4 regions of the Chryseobacterium sp. SIMBA_029 genome follow, and region 3 is predicted to be linked to each of the others. Evidence: riboswitches for the same ligand, from Rfam matches in the RefSeq annotation. Region 3 holds a riboswitch; each other region holds the start of a gene.

Region 1 (6,009 bases), on a different contig from region 3:
TGGAAAATGAACAAAAATGTAATTGATGCTCAGCAATTAATGATCCAATTACTAAGCTATAAAAATAACAACGCTACCCAGTGTGAAGTATGGATTGCTCCGCCGTCTATCTATTTGATGATGGCTAAAGACATCTTCGAAAAAGATGAGATCGGTGTATTCTCCCAGGATATGAGCGAGCATGAAAGTGGTGCTTATACCGGAGAATTGTCTGCAGACATGCTGGAATCTATTGAAGCAACCGGTTCTTTAATCGGCCATTCAGAAAGAAGACAGTACCATGGAGAAACAGATTCTCACTGCAACAGAAAAATAAAATTAGCACTAGACAAAGGATTAATCCCTGTGTATTGTAACGGTGAAACGTTAGAGCAAAGAAAAGCAGGTCAGCATTTCGAAGTGGTAAAAAACCAGACTGAAGTTGCCCTTTTCACGCTTTCTGCTGAAGAAATCAAAAAAGTGGTTATTGCTTACGAACCGGTTTGGGCTATTGGAACAGGAGAAACGGCAAGTCCGGAACAGGCTCAGGAAATCCACGCTCACATCAGAAGCATCATTGCTGCAAAATACGGTCAGGAGGTTGCGGATGAGGTTTCGATCTTATATGGAGGTTCTGTAAAACCAGACAACGCTAAAGAAATATTCTCTCAACCGGATATTGATGGTGGTTTAATTGGTGGTGCAGCCTTGAAATTAGAAGATTTCTCTAAAATTATTGAGGGTTTTAATTCATAATAAAAACCAACAAAAACATAAAAAGGGCGGAATTAAAAATTCCGCCCTTTTCGTTTAAAAATCTAATTATTGAATATCGACTACATACATCGTTCCCTTATCTACTTTCCCTGTTTTAGGAAGAATTTTCGCCTTTGGATTTCCACTTCCGTCATCGACTACTCCAAAATCATCATCATTGAAAACTGCCAGTTTATTATTTCCCAAATAAACAATTCCTTCAAACTTATCATGCTCGTAGCCCAGTTTTGCTACCAGATCTACCGCTAACGTCTTGGTAACAGGTTTTAATCCTGCCGTAGTAATCTCTGCCCACGTAGACTGTTCCAAAGCTTTTCCATTAATTTTCATTCCATCCACAGCGGCAAGATCAGTTCCATTCACATCAGAAGCTCCGCTTATATTAATTCTGTATACTTTTTTAAGTCCTCCCTGCGAACCAAAATTTCCGTCTCTTTCAATCACCAGAAATTCAGTGCTGCTTAATGCTGTAATATCGCAGACAGAATCGGACGCACCGCCATCCTGTTTGTATAAATATTGTTTAGTCTGGCCGGTTGCAATATCAAAAGTTACAATTCTGGTCAAAGTAGTATTCGTTGCCAATGCCTTTGTCGGAACATACATCGTCGATTGCATTGTTCCTACCAATGTTTTTCCGTCCGGTGTGATGCAAAGTCCTTCCATCCCGCGGTTGGCTTTTCTTTTTGCTAATACGGCAGGCAGTTTTCTGGGTCCTGTATTAACCCCTATCGGGCTGATTCTTTCCAGCTCCACTCCATCTGCACTGTAATGAACGATATGCGGTCCATATTCATCGGATACCCAAAATGTCCCGTCTACAGCAGCGACAATACTTTCACTGTCTAATCCATAATTATCGGTTCCCAGTACATTTCCGGAAGCGTCATAGGCAACTTCACCTGTACTTCCCATTCCGACTGGATTCGGAAGCCCTGTGATCAGCTGTCCTGAAGGATTTTTAAGTTTGATATATTTAATGACCTCAATATTTCCGTCTGCATTGATTTTAAAATGCATAATGGTAGGCGTAAAATTTGGAGTGAGGAATTTTTTCCCGTTTAGATAATCCGTATTCGGACCACGGTCTGTAATCACATAAAATTCTCCTTTTCTGGTAGGATGGGCTGCCGCACCGGAACCAAAGCCGCCGTTGTTGACATCAACCCCTCCAATAGTTGCCAGTTTTGAAAAAGGAAATTCCTGAGGAAGCTTAGCATAATTGATATCCTGACTGATCATCGTATCATCGTCTTTACAAGCTGACACAGCAGCAAGTATAAGTACAGAAAATAGTATTTTTTTCATAGTTACTTTTATGGCAGCGAAAGTAGACATTGCATATAAACAGATCTTGAATGCAATGATAATTGTATTTTAAGAATCAATATGTAATATGAATACATGATCAACAGAAAAATCAAACTGGTCAATTCTATAAATCCATTAATCTTTTCATTTGCTTAGTGAATAAAAAAATATTCATTCGGAAAAGCTCAATTACAAGCTATTTTTGAAGGTTAATGCCCATTATTAACAAAATATTCTTCAAATAATTAAATAATATCTTTGCGCTCGTTTAAGGTTGAACATCGGTTCAATAATAGGGAATCAGGTAAAATAATAATCCTGAGCTGTACCCGCAACTGTAAGCTATTTCACTTGTAGTATGAAATGCCACTGGATCCTCATCCGGGAAGGTGTACTATAAGATGCAAGCCAGGAGACCTGCCTTAGATGCTGTTTAATTTTGATATAACATTTACAAAAAATCTCTTTTGTAGTGACGATATCCAAAGATCAAGTTTCGGGAATAAAACTTTAATTTAATTATATCATGAAGAAAAACTATCTTTTTTTCTTACTGCTCTGTATGCAGTTTTTATCCGCCCAATTCACAGAAAGTGATATTAAATTCTGGGTAGGCACCGGCTCCAAAAAAGCGTATTTCATCGCTGATTTTAATGATAATAATACTCCGGCTTCTTACGCATGGGGATATCGTTTTGATGAAGCTAATCTAACGATGGAAGACCTCATCAATGGCATTGCAGCGGCAGAACCTGGTATTGAGGCTAACATTCCGTCCGGTTTTTTGTACAGCCTTACTTATAACCACCATATTCCGAGTCTGGATGATTATTGGTCTACTTGGTCTGGCCCGGATTCAGAAAATATGGTGCTTAATAATGGGGTAAACAATGACCCGCTTGTTAATGGAAAATGGTACGGAATATCTTATGGATTCGAGCCTGACTATACATATCCATCAACTCCTGTTGCGGCTTACCATTCTGCGTGGTACAGTTCCAGTCAGATTGTCAACTGGATCGGGACAGGCACCCATAAAAGCTTAGTCGTTATTGATTTTGGAACCAATAGTTCCAACGGAAATGCCGATTCTTTTGTTTTCGGGATTCAATACAACGGAAGTCTGAATGCGGCCCAAGCCTTAGAAATGATCAAAACCCAGGCTCCGTATTTCAATTATACGGTAAGCGGTAATCAGATTGCCGGATTGTCATTACATAATTTCAACGGAACTCCATCGGGACAGCAAACATGGAAATTGTATAAAGGTAAAAACCTTTCAAGCTGGAGAGGGCAGACCAATTTGTCACAAATACAGCTCATCAATAATGATTGGTTAGGATTAAGTTTCGGACAAAGACTGCCATTTACGCCAAGTGAAGCTACTAACAGCACACTCGGAGTTGCATCTGTCCATAAAAATAATTTTAAGATCTATCCAAATCCAGCGACAGATTTTATCCAGCTTGATAGTAACGAAAATATAAAAGAAGTCAATATGTACTCAGTTTCCGGCCAGAAAGTGCTGAATTCTCTGGGTAAAAAAATCAATATCCAATCATTAGTGAAAGGAATTTATTTTGTTGAAATTAAAACAGATCATCAAACGATCATTCAGAAGCTGATTAAACAATAAACATCACCATCTTTATTGAAAAATATTCCATAAAAAAAGCGCACCGTCTGGTGCGCTTTCTTATTTTCATTGCAGAAAATTATTTCTTTTCAACAGATCTTTGTAAAACCTCATCTACCATTCCGAAGCTTTTTGCTTCTTCAGAAGTCATCCAGTAATCTCTGTCTGATGCTTTCTCTACCCATTCATAAGTTTGTCCTGAATGTTCAGCGATGATATCATACAATTCTTTTTTCAGCTTCAGCATCTCTCTTAAGTTGATTTCCATATCAGAAGCCACCCCTTGTGCACCTCCTGAAGGCTGGTGAATCATTACTCTTGAATGTTTCAGCGCAGAACGCTTTCCTTTTTCTCCTGCAACCAGTAATACGGCTCCCATAGAAGCTGCAATACCTGTACAGATCGTTGCTACATTAGGTTTAATGATCTGCATCGTGTCATAAATTCCCAATCCAGCATACACACTTCCCCCCGGAGAGTTGATGTAGATCTGAATATCTTTTGATGGATCTGCACTTTCCAGGAATAATAGCTGCGCCGTAATGATGTTCGCAACCTGATCATCAATTCCTGTTCCCAGGAAGATAATTCTGTCCATCATCAAACGGGAGAAAACGTCCATCTGAGCAACGTTTAATCTTCTTTCTTCCATGATGTACGGGGTAAGATTTGTTGGACCATACATTCCCATATACTGATCGGTAGCTAAACCGCTGTTTCCTAAATGCTTTACAGAGAAATCTCTGAAGTCTTTTTTAATGTCCATATTTCTTGTGTGTTATTTTAAATTAAATAAATTCGAAGTTTAAATTACAATTTTTATTCCTAAAATTTTATAGGACTTTTTGTCATAAGAAACCGGTTCGATCAACTCATTTTTTCCGTTTATTTATCTTTTCCTGTCCCCGTAAATTCCCTTTATCGGTGAATATTCAATAATTTCACTCAATTTCATTGAAGCCTGCTTCAGTAAGGTAATTTTTTTGATGAGTTCAAAGTATTTTGTTTCATCGGTCATACTATAATTACTGAGCTCGCTTGCCGTTTCCTGGATTAAATAGTCAATATATCTATATTTATGCAGCAATACATCCCCTTTGATCTGTTCGGCGATATTGTCCCCATAATTGGGTGGAAAAATATTCCTGGATTCCCAGTTTTCAAGCTCATCTACAGGAAGTAGTGCATCAACAACCTTGGAGGTGATTTCTTCATCCATAAAAGATATAAAGAAATTTCCACTTCTCAATTCATCTTTCTGAATACCTTCTTTCACCTGGTTGATGATGGTTTCATTTCCTTTCAATAAAAATATATATTGTTCTTCCTCAAAATGATGAAGTATTTCTTCTATCACTGTAATCTGGTATTCTCCATTTTTCTCATCCTGCCTTTTCAGCACGATATCGCCAAACATCAGCATGTGATCCACAAGCTTGCTTTCCATAAACAAAACATCATAGAGAAAAGGATCGCCTTTTTCATTATCCAGAGGAACGATCTCCATCTTTACCGGAGTTTGTTCTTTCTGCTGCTGAACGTGCTGGTTATGATTTTGGGTCATCTGCTTCTGAATATCCAGCTCATTGAATAAACTCTGCTCAGACAATCCAAACTTATTGGAAACCTCTTTTAAATAAACCTCTTTCTTTAAAGCATTCTGTACAAAACCAACCGATTTTACAATATTACGGATAGCTTCAGCCTTTTTGATGGGATCATTTCCGGCATCTTTTAAAAGGATTTCTGCTTTAAAGTCAATGAAATCCATCGCTTCATTCTCGATGAACTTTTCTACATATTCCTGAGGGTGTTTTCTTGCAAAAGAATCGGGGTCATCCCCTTCCGGGAAAAGCAGAACCCGGATATTCATTCCCTCTGCCAATAGCATATCAATGCTTCGGAAACTCGCTTTAATTCCTGCATTATCCCCATCAAAAAGAATGGTTACGTTTTCCGTAAGTCTTTTAATAAGCTTGATCTGCTCAGTCGTCAGAGACGTTCCGGAACTCGCTACTACATTTTCAATACCCGACATATGAAGTGAAATCACATCCATATATCCCTCCACAAGAAGGCAGACATTTTTCCTTGAAATAGCCTGTTTACTCTGGTTGAGACCGTATAGAACATTCGATTTATGATAAATCTCCGTTTCCGGCGAGTTAAGGTATTTCGCAGTTTTTACATTATTTCTGAGAATTCTGCCTCCAAAACCCAATACCCTTCCCGAAAAACTATGGATGGGAAAAATAACCCTTTCCCGAAAGCGGTCGATTCCGGCAGGTGCATTTTCAGGGAAAATG
Region 2 (6,009 bases), on a different contig from region 3:
ACGGTCAACATATTCATCGGTTCTGCAGGAAAGAACAGCAACAAACAGTAAGGCCCACAGGCAAAAATTGAGTTTTTTCATAAGGTATAGCTTAGAGTGAGTCTGAAATTTCTTCCGGGCATCGGATAACTCAGCACGACTTCATAGAATTGGTTTAGGACATTATTAACTTCCAGGCTGGTTTTAAACTGATGCCCCTTCCATCTGAATTTTTTCTGAACGGAAAGATCATGGGTATACCAAGGCTGCACATGATTGGCAGGTATGTTATTCTGATTGATGTCATACCTTTCCCCTACATACATAAAACTATAGTTGAAGGCCCAGTCTTTATAATCCGCCATCAGCGTAAATGTTCCACTGTGCCAGGGCGTATACGGAATCTGATCTCCGAAATAGGATTCTTCTCTGCTGGTAAAATCGCGTGCACTTTGGAAGGTATAACTCAGCAAAGGTTTTACCGTTACATTTCCCAGCTTCAGTTCTCCCTGGATATTGACATCAGTCCCTATAATTTCAACTTCTCCCAGATTATACATTGACCACCGGAACATACTTCCGTTGGGTGCCGCAATAATCTTGTTCTCTACTTTATTAAAATAGCCGTCTACTTTTACATACCATCCTTTAAAGACCGGATGATCATACAATTTTTGGTAAGTAAATCCCAGATTATATTGGTTGGTAAATTCAGGTTTCAGGAAGGTATTTCCAATATTTGTATAATACAGATCGTTGAACGTTGGCATCCTGAAAATACGTTTATAAAAAGCTCTTACAATAAAATCTTTACCATCGAAAGGCTGATAGCTTAAAAATGCAGCCGGTGTCCATTCAGCTTTATCCGGAGATTTGGTGTTGAGCTCTACTTCTTCGTGAACAAAAGTTCCTAATAAGCTTCCCAAAAATTTAAGTCTGTTCCAGTGATAGGTGGTGGCAAAAGCTACCAGTGAAGTGTACCTTGTAGGGTAAGAGAATAATTTGAGATCCGAGTCCAGCATATTATACTGGAAATCTGCGCTTGCACTTACCTCCCAGTTAGGATTGATCGTATACAGACTGGAAGAAGACAAATACACTTCCTTCTGAATATATTGATTGTTTATTTTTATGGAAGAAAGCGTATCGACAAAATGAGTATAGTCGTAAGCAAATTTTGCTTTGAACTGGGTTTCCAGTTTTGGGAATATTTTTTTCCTGAAATTACCCTGCACAAAATAATTTTCATCTATCAGGCGTTGTCCCCTTGCCCCGAAACGGTTATTGACAATAGCCCCGGGGATTCCGCGGTTTGATATATAGCCATATCCTCTTACATTCCAGCTTCCGTTATTCATTGTTCCGTTAAAACTGGTTTCAAAACGCTTTGCCCGGATATCCGAATCGTATCTTTTCGCAATAGTATCATTGGCGATCTCACCGTCAGGATATTTCCTGGTATACCGGAATTTATAGATCCCGTCACTCTGCATAAATTCTGAACTGAAACTGGCCGATACTTTATCAGAAATCTTCTGCTCCACCCGAATCGACGGATTGAATAAGTCGATGGAGCTATTTTTTACCCTGATCGTCAGATTGGTTTTTCTTCCGTTTTTAAAACTTGGTGTTTTAGGCTGCAGGTAAATAGATCCTGAAGAACCAAAATCTTTGGCCGGCTGGAAAATTTCACTTTTCTGTCCGTTGTACAGCGAAATTTCTTCAAGATCATCTAAAGAAAACCGTCCTAAATCTACTAAGCCGTTCTGGGCATTCCCCAATTGGATTCCATCATAAAAAACACCGACGTGCTGGCTTCCCATACTTCGGATGTTAATCGTCTTCAACCCTCCTATTCCGCCATAGTCTTTAATCTGGACACCGGAAAAATACCGCAGGGCATCTGCCACCGAATGACTGTTAAGCCTTTCTAATTGCTCTCCTGACAACGTTTGTGCAGGAAGGATTTCTTTAAGATTTTTTTTATAGAGATCGATCTGAAGAATTTCTTTTTCCCTGAGGCTGTCCTTCGACTGGGAAAATAAAAACTGCCCTGTTATCACAAGAATTGCAGTAACTGATCTGTAAAATTGAGAAGTACTATATTGTATTACCATTAGCTCACTTGAATAATGATAACGCTAATGGATATGGGAAAACCATGACAAAGCACAGCTTTAAACTGCACAAAATCAATGATGTCCTAAGCTTTATTCCACGAAAGCGTCAAACGTTAATTGTCCGGCAGGTCTTCTGACTTACTCCATTTTTGAAATCCTTCCCATTTTACAACAGTGGATATATTCTTCAAAAACTTTGGTTTGGAGCTTACAGCAGCGGGTCTGTTCCGGATTTTCACCGGATTCCCTTTTAAGCGCTTTTTATGGCGCACCAGATTCCGGCAAAGATAGAAAATTATTAAGATATCCAATAAAAGGCTTAATAAATTAATTTTCAATAGGATAAATACAAATCCCAAGATAATCTGTCTCCTATTAAAAACTTAAAGTGTCGTTTTTATCTAAAAATTTTCTATAAAAAAACCTTACAGATTCTTGAAATCTATAAGGTTTGTACTCCAGCTTGTTTACACTTTTAATTTTACCCACAATGCCATAAAAGCTTTTTAAACATTTTAGCTTTTTAAGGTTAAATGATTACGTATACTAAGTTCAGCTAAGTGTAAAAAATCATATTTTTATTCATCATACAGAAAATAATCTGCTTAATTAGAGCCATCTGCGCGAGCTAAAACATAATCATCTGTGAAATGTGTAAAATCTGTGGTCATAAAATTTAAACCACCTTAATTTTTTAATCTTAAATCTACATCATTTCACGTCAAATTCCCACATTGATAAACAGGCTAAATCTGGATTTTGCTTCAATATCGCCTCCTGCCAGATTGGAATAGGCAGGCAGCATCACTTCTCCTCCTAAACTCAGGTTTTTATAAGCTGCTTCAAAGCCAAGTTTTCCATATAAAGCACTGCCCGCGGTATTGGGCAGCACTTCATTAAACTGTCTGTTTCTGTCATACACTTCACCCTGAAGTCCGCCTTTTCCGGAAACAATCACCTTTTCATTTCTGTAAAGCTGATAAAATCCTGCCGCTGCATAATTCCATTGACTTCCAAATCGGTAGTGTTTTTTATTTTCGGTTTTAACAGCGTAATCCGTATTGAAGAGTATTGCCAGTTTATTTTTTTGATATTTATAGTTCAAAACCATCTGATAATCCCAGCTTCCGGTTCCCAGCTGAAAACTGGGATTCACCCCGGTGATTCCTTTTTCATCAAATTTTCCCAGTGGAACTTTCACTCCAAGGCCTCCGTTGAGCTGATGAAAAGTATTTTTAGAATTCAGGAGCTGGTAAATTCCCATTACATTCATATCTCCGATTCCACTGATCCGGATATCTCCCTGCATTGTCTGTTTCTCATGAAAATGAAAAGGAAGACTGGCATATACACTTAGTTTTTTAGTGAGTGGAATTTTCCCCCAAAGCTGAAGGGTATTAAAATACTGATCCTGCGTAAGATCTTTTACAAATAAATTTTCTTTGGCCTTATAGTGCTGGACAAAATATTTAATCCCGATGAACTGAGGATTCAGCAGGGATTCAAAACCTGAGGAGCCGTTTCCGGCAGCACAGCCGCAAGCATCACAGTCATCATCAAGGATAACTTTATTGTAACTTATTGTCGGGATATAAAGACTGTCCCTGATGGTTGATGCCTGGCAGACTGTCAATACAAACAGACTGATTATTACAATGATCTTTTTTATGTTATGTTCCATTTATTCTGCAAATTTTGGATTGGTGATAAAATTGTTGTCACTGAGTGTTTTCAGAAAAGCAATAATATACTGCTTATCCTGCCCCGTCATGGGAATTCCGATGTGTCCGTTCTGCTTCAGCTGTGGATCAAGATTGGCATTGTCTTCTACGTTATCCGAATAAAAATTGAGGACTGCGTCCAACGTATAGAATCTTCCGTCATGCATATAAGGAGCTGTATACTCTATATTTCTGAGACTCGGAACCCGAAATTTCATCCAGTCATTCTGATCCAGGGTTACCCGGTAGCGTCCGGCATCTTTAAACTGACTGTTGTAATACATTCCGGTATTGCGAAAACTTTCATCGGTGAATAATTCTCCGCTGTGGCAGGCTGTACATTTTTGCTGAAACAGAGTCATTCCCTGAGATTCACCAGCAGTAAAAACGGCTTTTCCCTGTCGGTATCTGTCGTATTTGGAATCTGCAGAAATCATGGAGGCCATAAACTGCGATAAGGCTTTCAACACTCTTTCCCCTGTAATGTTTTCATCGCCGTATGCTGATTTGAAAAGCTGTTTATATTTTGAATCCGCATTGAGTTTGGAAATCACTTCCGGCATCGAACTGTCCATCTCATTGGCGTCTGTAATTGGAATAATGGCCTGTTCATTGAGGTTATGAATCACTCCATCCCACATATACCGTTTCAGGAATGCCATATTCTGAACTGCCGGAGCATTTCTGATTCCTATCCGGTCATCAACACCATGGCTTACGGTATGCCCGTGGTGGGTAAATGCATTTTCCTGAATATGACAGAATCCGCATGAAATGGTATTATTCCGCGAAAGCCTGCCTTCATAGAATAATTTCCTACCAAGTTCAACGCCGTTTTTTGTTATCGGATTCCCGGACTGATCAAAAGTCATTTCAGGAAAATAAGAAGGGATTTGCAAATGGTAAGCCTCATCTTTATCTAAAGGCTGAATAACCTCATCGGAACATGACACAACACTTAACAAAAAAATCAATGTCCATCCTATAGCAGAAAGCATTCTAGTCATTGTGAACATGGTCTACTTTAAACATTTTGGTTATATTATTCGTCACATTCACCAAATGCTGGCTTGATCCCATCATCATATCGTTCGTAGTGCTCAGCGTAAGAGGGATATCTCCGCTGAGATATTGATTGAGATTCGCCAGAATATGGATGGAAGGCGTAATCTGATTGGTTACCCTTGCTGTAGTGGGAAGGTTTAATATAATTTCCCGGTATAGATCAGGAGTATTATTGGCCGTAACATTTCCCATATTTCCTGTATGGTTCATGAATTCTGTATTGGGAGCTCCGGTTCCGTATTTACCTTCCAGTTTCACAAAAACATAGCCAGCTGCCCAAGACCATGACATTCCTTTTTGTTTGGCCTTATTCCAAAATTCAGCCTGCCCGTCCTGTCCCAGTAAATAAGCGTTCTGGCTGAGTCCTAGTCCGAATTTTATTTTTTTATAATTATTTTTCGGGATCTCATTTAAGTTCAGATAAATAATCCCGGCAACGGCATCAGCCTGGTCGATAATGAAAGCCCCTTTATCGGGGTTATTTTCATTGTACTTGAATTCATTTGCATTTTCATCAATCAAACTGATGTTACTGATCATATATTTCAGTGCAGAAAACTGATGTTTCTGTCCCTGGGAAGAAGTTTGGGTAGTCTGATTTAAAACGATATCACCCAGGTTATTGAATCCGTTTTCAAATTTGAGCTGAAGTTTTCCTGAAGTTGTAAGGTCTGTAGTATCTTCCTCGCTGCTGCTGCATGATGTAAGGGTTATTACAGTAAAGGCAATAAAGAATAATGATAAAAATTTATAAATTTTCATGTTGATTTTTTAAGTTGAATAATGTTGATGATAAAGCATAGAAATGCTCTTTGAATGGTTGTACATTCAATTTTTATAATAAAAATAATTGATGGTAACTTAAAAAACCGGTGGCCTGAAAACAGAGGGAAGAAACAGAAAGGAGTATGCTGTTTCGTATGTAAAATTGAAACTGGAAAACAGTGGTTTTTCCGTGATGGTTATTTCTGCAACATCAGGAAGAATGTAAATATCTAAGATTTTCTGTCCTGAATTTTTTGTTTTATGAAGAGGAGAAGATTCGGTATCGTTTGTTTTTGCAAGCTCTTTGCTCAGGTAACATTTTCCATTACAGTGAAGCTCCGGTTTGCTTTTATTAATAC
Region 3 (6,009 bases):
CTATCCTGAACATCCCAGCCGTTTTCAGCATATTCCGTTCCGGAAATCCTTACAAATAATGCAGTGTTTTCACTAAGTTCTTCATTCACCGAATCCACGATTTCCAGCAAAAACCGAATCCTGTTTTCAAAACTTCCGCCATACTCGTCCGTTCTTACATTGGAAAGAGGTGATAAAAACTGATGAACCAAATAGCCATGAGCTCCATGAATTTCAATGACATCAAAACCAGCTTGTACAGCTCTTTTTGCGGCATCTTTAAAATTCTGAACTAATTCTTTGATTTCTTCAACGCTCAACACGTGCGGAATTCTTTCTGTAGGATGGTAAGGAATCGGGCTTGGTGCAATGGTCTCCCAGCCTTCTTCAATAGGAATCTGAAGATTATTCCACGTTGACCCCTTTCTACCCGCGTGAGCAATCTGAATCCCAATTTTGCTTTCTGACCTGTTGTGGACGAATTCTACAATTTTCTGCAGTTTTCCTGCCTGCTCATCATTCCAGATTCCCATGCAATGGTTGGTAATTCGTCCGCGTGGTTCTACGCCAGTAGCTTCAACCATAATTAAACCTGTACCGCCTTGCGACCGGCTTCCGTAGTGTACGAAATGAAAATCATTGGCGATACCGTTTTCACAAGAATACATGCACATGGGAGACATTACCCATCGGTTTTTAAGCTCTACGTTTCTGAATTTTATTGGCGTATATAACATATTATTTTTTTGAAATTTAATAGAGATACCGGAAGAATAAAATAATATTGCCCACCTGAGTAAAAAGAGCTAATTTTATCCCCCTTTTTTAGGCCTACAATATATGAAAAAAGACATACAGATCGGTTACGAATATTTTAAAAATAGCAGTGAACTGAATGATATCGAGAAAAAATTATTCGAAACAGCAAAACAGGCCCGTGAAAACGCTTATGCACCTTATTCTCAGTTTTTTGTAGGATGTGCTGTCCTGCTGGAAAACGGAGAAATATATTCCGGAAACAATCAGGAGAATGCCGCTTTTCCATCCGGGCTTTGTGCTGAGAGAACAGCGCTCTTTTGGATAGGAGCCAATTTTCCTACGGTGAAAATCAAAAAGATTTTCGTGGTGGGCGGTCCCAAGGAGTTTCATGAGAAAAATCCTCCAATCCCGCCATGTGGTGCATGCCGCCAGAGTTTAATGGAATATGAAACGAAACAAAACGAGAATATTGACCTTTATTTTTCAAGCATGAATGAGGAAGTGGTAAAAGTACATTCTATTAAAGATCTTTTGCCTTTCTATTTTGATGCGACGTTTTTGTAAGGCAAACTGGCACTTATTTCACCTCTGCTATCTCTGTAAACAGAGGTAAAACATAGCTGCAGCGTTGAAAATTAGCGGTTCAGTATTGCCTTTTGTCTAATACATTTAAAAACTTATCTTTACAAAAATTTTGGTTTCCAGCATATTTGGAATTAATAGGGAATTGGGTGTAAACCCCAAACTGTCCCCGCAACTGTAAATCGCAACAAGAAATTCTACGAAAAACCACTGTACATACGGGAAGGTGTAGAAAGCGAAAGTCAGGAGACCTGCCAGAATTATAATTAAAAAATATATTGCTTTCGGAGGAAAAGTAAAATAGTATGGATATAAAAAGATCTTTAGTACTGCTTTTGTCGTCTTATGGTTGCTTTCTTTCCGGACAGGAGAAAGGGATCGATACTGTTTATATTTTCGACAGTCAAATGAACAGAGTGAAGCTTTTTCATAAGGTGAACACTCTTACCCTTGAAGACGCAGAGAAAAATTCCACCAATCTTTCTGAACTTTTACGTTTCCAGACTCCGGTATATATTAAGGAAAACGGACGTGGTGCAGTTTCTTCGCCTTCTTTTAGGGGAACTACGGCTCAACAAACGGCTTTTGTATGGAACGGAATCAGTATTAATTCTAATTTTCTGGGTCAGGGAGATGTCAACAATATTCCTTTGTTTGGATATGACCAGCTTGATATAAAAGCAGGTGGCGGAAGTGTCATTTATGGCAGCGGTGCTATTGGGGGAAGCATCCATCTTAACAATAATCTGGATTTCAATAAAGGTTTTCATACTTCTTTATTTTCTGAAGCGGCTTCATTTGGTACTTTTACTCATTTTATCAAAGGTTCCTACAGTAATGATAAATTAAGTATTAAAGTTACAGGAAATCATTCCATCAGTGAGAATGATTATGAGGTGAAAGAAGCCCGAAACTATATCAATCAGAACGGAAAATATTTTAATACGACTTTTAATATTGCCGGTGCTTATAAAGTGGCTCCTCATCATCAGATTTCCTGGATTTCTGAATTTTTTAATGGAAATCAGAATTATCCGGTACTTTTTGAAAGTGAAACCAAAACAAAATACGAAACCCAAAATATCAGAAGTCTTCTTTCCTGGGACTGGAATCAGTCAAAGTTCAGCAATTCATTTAAGGCTGCTTACACGGAAGAGAATTTTCAATATTTTGCCAACGTCAATGGACCTGCTACAAGTGGCGGGATAGGAAAAAATTATATTGTAAAAAATGATTTCAATTATTTCCTGAGTCCAAAATGGAATGTGAATGTCATCGGTGAATTTCAGGTGAATAAAGCTGAAGGTACGGGAACTTCCCAGATTTCTAAGGTGAGCAGAAATGTAGGTTCTGTAGCGGGATTGCTTCGCTATTTTGCGGCATCAGATCTGCGTTTTGAAGCGGGTGTAAAAAAGGATTTTGTAGAGGGAATCAGTTCTCCTGTTTTGTTTTCTTTTTCAGGAAAATGGAATGCTGCAACATGGTACAGCACGGAGCTTAATATTTCCAGGAATTTCAGATTTCCTTCTTTCAATGACCTGTACTGGCAGCCGGGAGGAAATAAGGATTTGAAACCCGAAACTTCTTATCAGGCTGATCTGAGCAATCATTTTATAGTATCAGATTTTAAAATTACCGTAACGCCTTATTATATGAAGATCCGTGATCTGATTAGCTGGCAGCAGACTCAATTTGGGTATTATGCTCCTTTTAATACTCATAAGGTAGAGTCTTACGGATTGGAATCGCAGGTAGAATATGCCCGAAAATTCGGGAAACAAAGCCTGAAATCAAGTATAGGATATACATATTCAAAATCGATCAATCTTGAAAATAAAAAGCAACTGATGTATGTTCCTCTCCATAAGATTTTTGGAAATGTTGATTATCAGTATGACTTTATGAGGATCTATGTACAGGGAATGTTCAACGGGCTTACGTACACTGATACAGAAGAAAAAAGAAGTGACGCGCTGGATCCGTATTTTGTAATGAATGCAGGGATTTCAGGAACATTTCTTAAAAAATATACGGTTGGATTCAAGGTGAATAATATTTTTAATGAAATCTATTACACCATGGCTTCTTATCCGCTGCCAAAGAGGAATTACAGTGTGAATTTAAATATCAACTTTTAAAATAAATTATAATGAATATCAGAAAAATTTTACCTTTTGTATTTGCTTCGGCACTTTTTTTCAATGTTGCTTGTAGCAATGATGATGAAACTGTAGCCACCGCTACAACGTATGAAAACGGAGTTCTTATCTCTAATGAAGGAGGTTTCTCAAGTCCGACTTCTGAGGTTTCTTTTATTAGCAATAACTGGGGGAATGTATATAACGGAATCTATGCAGCCAACAATAGTAATGAAGTGTTAGGTAAGGTTTTTCAAACGATAGGCTTCAGCGGAAATTATGCTTATCTGGTTTGTAATATTCCCAATAAAATTGAAATTGTAAACCGATACAGCTTTAAAAAGGTTTCTACAGTAACGAGTAATCTTGATAACCCGAGATATATTGCATTTTCCGGAGCTCAATATTATGTAACCAACAACGATTACGCGAGTGTACATAAACTGAATGTTTACAACAGCGACAATTCTTTTGTAAAGAGCATCAATTTTGACAGAGCAGCTGAAAAAGTAGTAGAGGCCAACGGAAGCATCGTGGTACAGACTGACGGTGTAACATATGCTCCAGGCGAAACTGCAACAGGATATACCATCTCTATTGTAAAGCCATCCACCAATGTAGTTGACAAGACTGTAACTCTTCCAAGCAACGGAATTATCAGAGATCTTGTTTCTTATAATGGTAATGCATATGCATTGGCTTCTGACAATACCAATTCTTATATTTATAAGATCAATACTACAGACGGAACTGCTGCTGCAACAACTCTTACTGCCATTCCACAGGCTCAGAAATTAAGAATTAGCAATAACACTTTGTATTTTTCAACTGGCGACAATAAAGTTTACAGCATGGCTTTAGGTTCTACAACCGTTCCTACTACCCCTCTGTTCACGGCACCAACAGGAACTTTATATGGATTTGATATCATCGATAGTAACATCTATGTTTCTACTACTAATTTTACATCTGATAGCAAGATCAACATTTATAACAGCAGTACAGGAGCATTGTTAAAAACATTCACTGCAGGAATTGCAACGAACGGTTTTTATAAAAACTAAATCTACGCTTCGGCGTTTATATAATTTTTTATTTTTTTTCATCATTTGTGTTTTTTTCCGGGCGGCTTCTTCGAAGTCGTCCGGATTTCTTTTATAAGCTGATATAAAAAAAACGGCCGGATCAATGATCCGGCCGTTTTTATGTTGTATTATACATTTTTATTTACACTTGTAATCCCAGTTTTTCAGCTTCTGCAATCACAAATTTTGTTGCCGCTTCTTTCTCGTTCGGGATCTCGCCTTCCAAAATGGCTTCTTTTACTTTTTCTTTTAAAATTCCAATTTCGCGGCCAGGTTTAAGGGCAAACATTTCCATGATCTCTTCCCCTGAAATAGGCGGCTGGAAGTTTCTTACCTGATCTTTTTCTTCTACTTCTTTGATCTTAACCGCTACATATTCAAAGTTTTTCTTGAATCTTTCCTGCTTTCTGGAGTTTTTGGTGGTAATATCGGCTTTACAAAGTGTGAAAAGATCTTCCAGGTCTTCACCAGCATCGAATAACAGCCTTCTTAATGCAGAATCTGAGGCATCATCTGTGATTAAAGCAATAGGACGAGACGAAAGTTTCACCATTTTCTGAACATACTTCATATCGGGTCCTAATGGCAGTTTTAATCGTTGGAAGAGCATTTTTGTCATTTTTGAACCTAAAAATTCATGACCATGAAATGTCCAGCCTGTTCCTTCAACAAATTTCTTCGTAGGTGCTTTTCCGATATCATGAAGCAATGCCGACCAGCGAAGCCAAAGGTTGTCTGTATTTTTCGAAATATTGTCTAGCACCTCCAGTGTATGGTAGAAATTGTCTTTATGGGTTTGTCCTTCTACTTCTTCAATTCCTTTTAATTCTATTAATTCAGGGATGATCAGTTGTAAAAGTCCGGTCTCTTCCATCAGTCCTAAACCGATAGAAGGTTTTTCAGAAAGCATAATTTTATTAAATTCAACCATTACCCGTTCCATGGAAACAATCTTGATTCTTTCTGCTTCCTGCTGTATAGCCGATAATGATTTTTCTTCAATGGTAAACTGCAAGGTAGAAGCAAAACGGATGGCCCGCATCATTCTCAACGGATCATCAGAATAGGTTTGAGCAGGTTCCAGGGGTGTTCTTAAGATGCCTTTCTGAAGATCTTCCACCCCATTAAAAGGATCGATAAGTTCTCCAAAATTATCTTTATTTAAAGAGATGGCCATCGCATTGATCGTAAAATCTCTTCGTTTCTGATCATCTTCCAGCGTTCCACCTTCTACTTCCGGCTTTCGACTGTTTTCTGTGTAACTTTCTTTTCTTGCTCCTACAAATTCAAGTTCCAGATCTTTGTATTTGATCATTGCAGTTCCGTAGGTTTTAAAAACAGATACTTTCAGCTTCGGGTCAATTTCACTGGCAACACTTTGAGCCAGTTCAATACCGCTCTGTTCAGTAACAAAATCAATATCAGTAGAGGCTTTTCTTTTCATCAGTAAATCACGAACATATCCA
Region 4 (6,009 bases), on a different contig from region 3:
TTTCTGTGATGATTTTACTTAATTGGACCACGGTATTTTCGTCAACATCGGAACTGAAAAGGGTTTTAGCAACAATGTTAAAGGCAAGAGCATGAAAAAAATGGTACAGATCTATATCCGATTCAGTTTTGAATAATTCTAGAGAAGTATCAATCTCTTCTTCCATAATAGAAACAAGATTGGCGATTTTTACCTTACTGAATCCAGGCTGAATCAGTCTTCTTTGTTGCAGCCAGTCTTTTCCATTGTTCGTTAATAAGCCATTTCCTAAGTATTTTCTTAAAGTGATGGACTGTATTTCAGATTTATAATAATTTTTGTGATTCTGTTTTAAGATATATTCAACAAATTCTTTATCCTGGGAAAAAATAAAATTTTTGTTGGTAAAACTTGCTTTGATGTGATAGTTATCACCCAAAGATTGATGGTTTCCACTGATTACTTCTAGCGGGTGATTGAGTCCTTTAAATAAGGAGTATAACTTCCTTTTCCCTCTAATTTCTGGGGGATAATTAAATTTTGAATTCATCTTGTATATTTCTATTAAAAATACAATTAATCTTTTATATAAATTATTTTGAAATCAAAACCCTTATTTTTGTAATAATATTGAGTTAGAGAACCCGATTAAACGAATATCGATTAAAAATACACCTATGATGAATTACAGATTTTTATTACCATTTATGCTTTTGGGAACCATTGTTTGGGGTCAGAATCATTTTGAACTGAAAGATGCTTCAAGAAATTATGATGTTTCCATAGATGTTCAAAACTGTGAAAAGGATGAATGCAGCGGTAAGGCAGTTATTGATTTACGGGATAAAAAAACTTCCAATATATTTCAGACTTTGACTTCTGAAGATCTGAATTTTTATCTGAAAGAAGATCAAAAGCCCACGGTTAATATTATTCAGCTGTATGATGAACAAAGTCCATTGATTTTTAATGACTTTAATTTTGATGGAACGGAAGATATTGCGATCAGAAATGGAAATGAAAGCAGCTATGGCGGTCCTTCCTATGATGTATATGTATTTAATTCTACTAAGAAACGATTTGTAATGAGTGAAGAGCTTACAAGCCTTGCCTATGAAAATCTTGGAATGTTTCAAACGGATTCTGAACGAAAACGCATTGTTACTTATGCAAAATCCGGCTGCTGCTGGCATCTCACCACAGAATATGCTGTTGTTCCTAAAAAAGGATTGGTAAAAGTGTATGAATTAGAAGAAGATGCAATGGGAGGCGATGAAACCGTAAAAGTGACAAAAAGGGAATTGAAAAATAATAAATGGGTTGCCAAATCCACAAAATATCCAATAAAAGAATATTATAAAGAGTAACAATGAAGATACAGAAAGAGATTGATTTTATTTTAGCAGTCGATGCTTTAAAAAATGTACAAAGAAGAAATTACAATGCCGATGATTCAAGAAGGGAAAATACGGCTGAACATTCATGGCAGATTATTATCCTGGCGCAGATCCTTTTTCCTTATGCGAAAAACAGGGCGGATATTGATTTGTTGAGAGTGATACGTATGCTTTCCATTCATGATCTTGTGGAGATCGAAGCAGGAGATACCTTCCTTTTTGATGAAAAAGCGATGATTGGTAAGTTTGAAAGAGAGAAACAATCAGCACAAAATATTTTCGGGATTCTGGATGAACCTTTACGTTCAGAGTTTTTTAATTTATGGCTTGAATTTGAAGAAGAGGAAACTCCGGATGCTATTTTTGCCTGTGCCATAGACCGAATTATGCCTTTTATCCTGAATTCCCATACTTCCGGGAAAAGCTGGACCGAAGCTAAAGTAACCGAAAATCAGATCCGAAATATGCTTGAAAATGCCATTACCAGAGCTTCTGATGAAATGGGAGAGGCTTTTCAGTTATTGTTGATCAAAAGCTTGGATACTGAAAAGGTATTGAAATAATTATACGAATTTTTTATTCTATGAATCAGTTTCGGCGGCCAAAGGCCGCCGAAACTGATTCAATACTTAGAATTTTTTTAGAGTGCACTTTCATACAGGTTTATATAGTATTTTACAGTGACTAAAGGATTGTAAAGTATTGTTAAATAAATCCTTACAAGATTTGAATAGGTTTTTTAAATTCATCAATTGCCACAAAAGTAAAATCTCCTACAATGGCCTTTTCTCTTTCATAAGAGTACATCTGTTCGGTGTAGATTTCAACATTTACTTTCATACTCGTTTTTCCTACGTGGGAAACCTTTCCGATCAGTTCCACAATAGTTCCTGCAGGAATAGGTTTTTTAAAATCTATTTTATCGCTGCTTACCGTTACCACTCTTTTTCTTGCGAAACGGGTTGCGGTGATGAAAGCTACTTCATCCATCAGCTGCATGGCAGTACCTCCAAAAAGGGTATCGTAATGATTCGTAGTGTTAGGGAAAACCGCTTTAAAAATTCTGGTTTCGGATGCTTCAATTCTTTCTTCTGTAGTCATATTCATTATTAATTAATGCGGAATGAGCAGTATTGGGACAAACAGAATATAGACAGGAATAATAAAATCCCTGAACCATCCATCAGACCAATAAACTTCAAACCGCGAAAGTTTCTTGTATAACGAAAGAGGCAGGTCTCCTGACTTGTAACATCCTGATCTCCTTCCCATGGCTTGCACAGTGGATTTTTTGATCAAGACTTTAGTTACTTACAGTTGCGCGACAGTCCGTGATTTTCACACAGTTCCCTTTTAATCAGCGGTTAAGCAGAACCCATTTCTATGATGAATAAGCATGATGCTTTTCAGTGGCAAAAATAAGAATAATAAGAATATAACGAAGTATTATTCCGGACTTTTATAAATAATCTGGCTGATGACCCTTCCTTCTTTGATGGTCCAAAGTGAAGTATACCTGTTTTCTCCGGTTCCATTAATCATGTATAGGAAGATATGGTCGTTGTCCAGTGCAGTTACTCCGACATTATTGAAATCCATGGTTGGCATAAACATATTTTTGATCGCTTCCCTTACAAAAACAGAACCTCTGCCCGGCTGCTGAACTCTGATTGATTTGATCTCAGTCATTCCTTCAGGCAGTTCATTACTGATTCCCCATGGCTTTATTTTATCGATCGTAAGAATATTTCCGTTGGCATCTTTCTCCTGTTTACGGTAGCCGGCATTCGAAGGATAGACATCGATAACCACTTTACTTCTTTGGGCGGCCGGTATTTTCGGATTGCTGTTATCTACAAAAATGAGTGATCTTCCGTTTTTGGATTTGGAAGGAGTGTATTGAGGCAGCTGGTCTATAAAAGCAATACGTTCTTTATTCACCATACCTTCTTTGTCAAGATCTTCATACCGTACAAAAGGTTTGTCGGCATCCTGTTTTTCAGGATATTTGATCCATATCCATTCCGTTTCTCCCGGGGCCGGTTTTACATATACAAAAACATCCCCTTTACGCATACGGATCTTGTCTACAATCTTTCTGTAGTTATCTTTATGAACACGTACGTTGGCATATCCTTCTTCAGCTTTTACTACTCCAAAAGGAACTTTTTGCTGACCTTTGACAGAAGCCAAAGAAAAAACACTGAAAATAGATAGGCAGAATACTTTGTTTACAGAAATCATCATGAAAAATTTTTGACTCTTCAAATATATAAATTAAATGCTTTTCGGTAAGTATCTAAATCATAATTATAATGCCATATCTGAAAAGCTGATCTGAAATCTAGAAGAATAATAAAATTTCTGATAATAATTGATATTCTTAACTTGTAAATAGGATATTTTATTATTAATCGTATTAGTCTATCAACTCTACCCGATTAAAGTGGATCAAAAAATAACAATAAAAAAAGCGCTGATTCATCAGCGCTTTTTGTTTATATAATAGGTTGTAAACCATTAAATTCTTTCCAGTTCATCAGCATTAATCGTGGTTTTGAATGTTCCATAGTTCACAATAACTTTATTCTTTGAGATCTTTTCTATGGTTCCCACACTGGTGCTTCCGGTAATACGTACCCGCTGGCCGATTTTCATCCAGACTTCACGGTCGCTTTTGCGTTTTTCTTCAATTTTTTCGTTCGTTTCAGCAATCTTTTCAATGACGTCTTCTTTCTTCAGCTGCTGGGTAATTTTTCTTTTTACCACCTGCATACGTTTCGTTTCATCTTTATCGGCGCCTACTTTACGGAACTTTTCCTGTTCCAGCAGTTTTACAAAATCCTTCACCACGTCTTTTCGTGATTTCCCTTTTACATAGCTGTCAATAAAAGTTTCGATCTTATTTCCGAACTGAAGTTTGCGGTGTTCATCCTCATACAGCTTTTGAAAGCTGAACAATTTTTGCTGAAGCTGCTCATTAAGCTTTTGTAGATTATCACGTTTGTCTTCCACAGATTCTTTTCGTTCCGCAAGATCAGTTTTCAGTTTTTCAACCTCATATTTTTCCTGCTGAAGCTTTACAATCGTTTTATCCAGATTCACAATGTCGTGTTCTACTTTTTTCTTTGCAGAATGGATAATAAACCTTGGGATTTTATTCTTCTCAGCAACCTCAAACGTAAATGAACTTCCGGCCTGTCCCACTTCAAGTTTATACAACGGTTCCAATGTTTCCTCATTAAACAGCATTGCTGCATTTTCAGCATTGGGAAGTTGTTCTATTACGAGTTTGATATTGGTATAATGCGTGGTAATGATGGAGAAACTTTTCTTGTCGTAGAAAAATTCAAGGAAACTTTCCGCCAGGGCACCACCCAATTCAGGATCAGAACCTGTTCCGAATTCATCAATCAGCAACAGCGTATCAGCATCCGATTCACGGATGATTCCTGCCATTTTCTTCAATCTTGAAGAATAAGTGGAAAGATGGTTTTCGATCGATTGGTTGTCCCCGATATCCGTCATGATCTTCTTAAAGAAAAACATTTCAGATTTTGGATGGACAGGAACTAAAAGACCACTCTGGATCATCAGCTGCAGCAATCCGACAGTTTTTAGCGTGATCGATTTTCCACCGGCATTCGGCCCGGAAATACAGATAATCCTGTTATGATCGGTCAATGTAAGGCTCTGAGGGAAAATTGTTTTGTTTTCCACTTTATTTCTCAGCCATAACAAAGGATGATAGGCATCTTTTAACCGTAGCGTTTTATGATGGTTGATCTTTGGTAGGATCCCATTAATCATTTCGGCAAATTTGGCTTTGGCTCTCGTAAGGTCAAGATCAAAAATATATTTCTGATATTTCCATAGCTGAGGTTGGAATTCCGCTAATTCTGCTGTAAGATTTCTTAGGATTTTATCAATTTCTTTCTTTTCCTCCTCTTGATCTTCACGAAGTTTGAAATAGTGTTTTACCACGCTGTCCGGTTGGATATACGTGATAGAACCTGTTTTAGAAAGTCCGAGCACTCTTCCAGGAACTCTTTTTTTGTAGGCAGATTTTACTGCTAAAACTCTTTGGTCTTCAATAATACTTTCCCGGATATCATCCAGAAAATCACTTTGTCCATAATTAAACAGAACACGGTTGAAATTTTCCTGAATGGCTTTTTTAGCCTGCTGGATTTCCGCTCTCAATGTTTTTAATATGGGGGAAGCTTCACTTTTTACCTCACCAAAACGGTTAAAGACCTTATCAACTTTATCAATGATTTCTTTTCTGAATTCCAGTACCGCTGCATCTTCCATTAAATTAGGGAAGGTGTCCGGCATGGTTGGGAAAAACTTCTTCAGTTTTCCTATTTGTTCCGTGATGGTTTTTATTCTGATGAAAGCATTATTTTCAAGACGGTAATTCTCGATCAGCATTAGCTTCAGCTCACTTTCAATATCTTCATATTCATCAAACGGAATCGCATTTGAACTTTCAAAACTCGACAGATATTCGGACGTTTTTTTCAATGAAAGTTCTGCCTCGTCAATTTCCATGGGACGAAGTTGAAGAATTTTTTCTCTCGTTTTCGGAGAATAGGCCAAAGGAGAAATTTCCGCGAGCAATTGCGGAAAC

The links. Region 3 has a riboswitch for cobalamin ahead of SB679_RS12145 (TonB-dependent receptor plug domain-containing protein). Riboswitches for the same ligand answer to the same signal wherever they lie in the genome.
Region 1: another riboswitch for cobalamin. It lies ahead of SB679_RS15655 (T9SS type A sorting domain-containing protein); the one in region 3 lies ahead of SB679_RS12145 (TonB-dependent receptor plug domain-containing protein).
Region 2: another riboswitch for cobalamin. It lies ahead of SB679_RS04850 (TonB-dependent receptor); the one in region 3 lies ahead of SB679_RS12145 (TonB-dependent receptor plug domain-containing protein).
Region 4: another riboswitch for cobalamin. It lies ahead of SB679_RS11610 (acyl-CoA thioesterase); the one in region 3 lies ahead of SB679_RS12145 (TonB-dependent receptor plug domain-containing protein).

The regions. Positions count from the first base shown of each region.
Region 1 covers NZ_JAWRXA010000008.1:123,101-129,109, forward strand. The annotation lists gene tpiA (triose-phosphate isomerase) at 1-735, shown strand, start outside; gene SB679_RS15650 (esterase-like activity of phytase family protein) at 802-2,064, opposite strand; cobalamin riboswitch at 2,322-2,507, shown strand; gene SB679_RS15655 (T9SS type A sorting domain-containing protein) at 2,594-3,703, shown strand; gene clpP (ATP-dependent Clp endopeptidase proteolytic subunit ClpP) at 3,783-4,469, opposite strand; gene dnaG (DNA primase) at 4,593-6,009, opposite strand, start outside.
Region 2 covers NZ_JAWRXA010000002.1:362,105-368,113, reverse strand. The annotation lists gene SB679_RS04855 (YncE family protein) at 1-81, opposite strand, end outside; gene SB679_RS04850 (TonB-dependent receptor) at 78-2,096, opposite strand; cobalamin riboswitch at 2,205-2,390, opposite strand; gene SB679_RS04845 (transporter) at 2,821-3,780, opposite strand; gene SB679_RS04840 (cytochrome-c peroxidase) at 3,781-4,836, opposite strand; gene SB679_RS04835 (MbnP family protein) at 4,820-5,647, opposite strand; gene SB679_RS04830 (hypothetical protein) at 5,747-6,009, opposite strand, start outside.
Region 3 covers NZ_JAWRXA010000006.1:70,079-76,087, forward strand. The annotation lists gene namA (NADPH dehydrogenase NamA) at 1-716, opposite strand, end outside; gene cdd (cytidine deaminase) at 820-1,302, shown strand; cobalamin riboswitch at 1,417-1,594, shown strand; gene SB679_RS12145 (TonB-dependent receptor plug domain-containing protein) at 1,626-3,458, shown strand; gene SB679_RS12150 (hypothetical protein) at 3,470-4,522, shown strand; gene SB679_RS12155 (CCA tRNA nucleotidyltransferase) at 4,686-6,009, opposite strand, start outside.
Region 4 covers NZ_JAWRXA010000005.1:364,188-370,196, reverse strand. The annotation lists gene SB679_RS11625 (cytochrome P450) at 1-529, opposite strand, end outside; gene SB679_RS11620 (XAC2610-related protein) at 657-1,346, shown strand; gene SB679_RS11615 (HD domain-containing protein) at 1,349-1,939, shown strand; gene SB679_RS11610 (acyl-CoA thioesterase) at 2,094-2,477, opposite strand; cobalamin riboswitch at 2,590-2,770, opposite strand; gene SB679_RS11605 (hypothetical protein) at 2,823-3,623, opposite strand; gene SB679_RS11600 (endonuclease MutS2) at 3,897-6,009, opposite strand, start outside.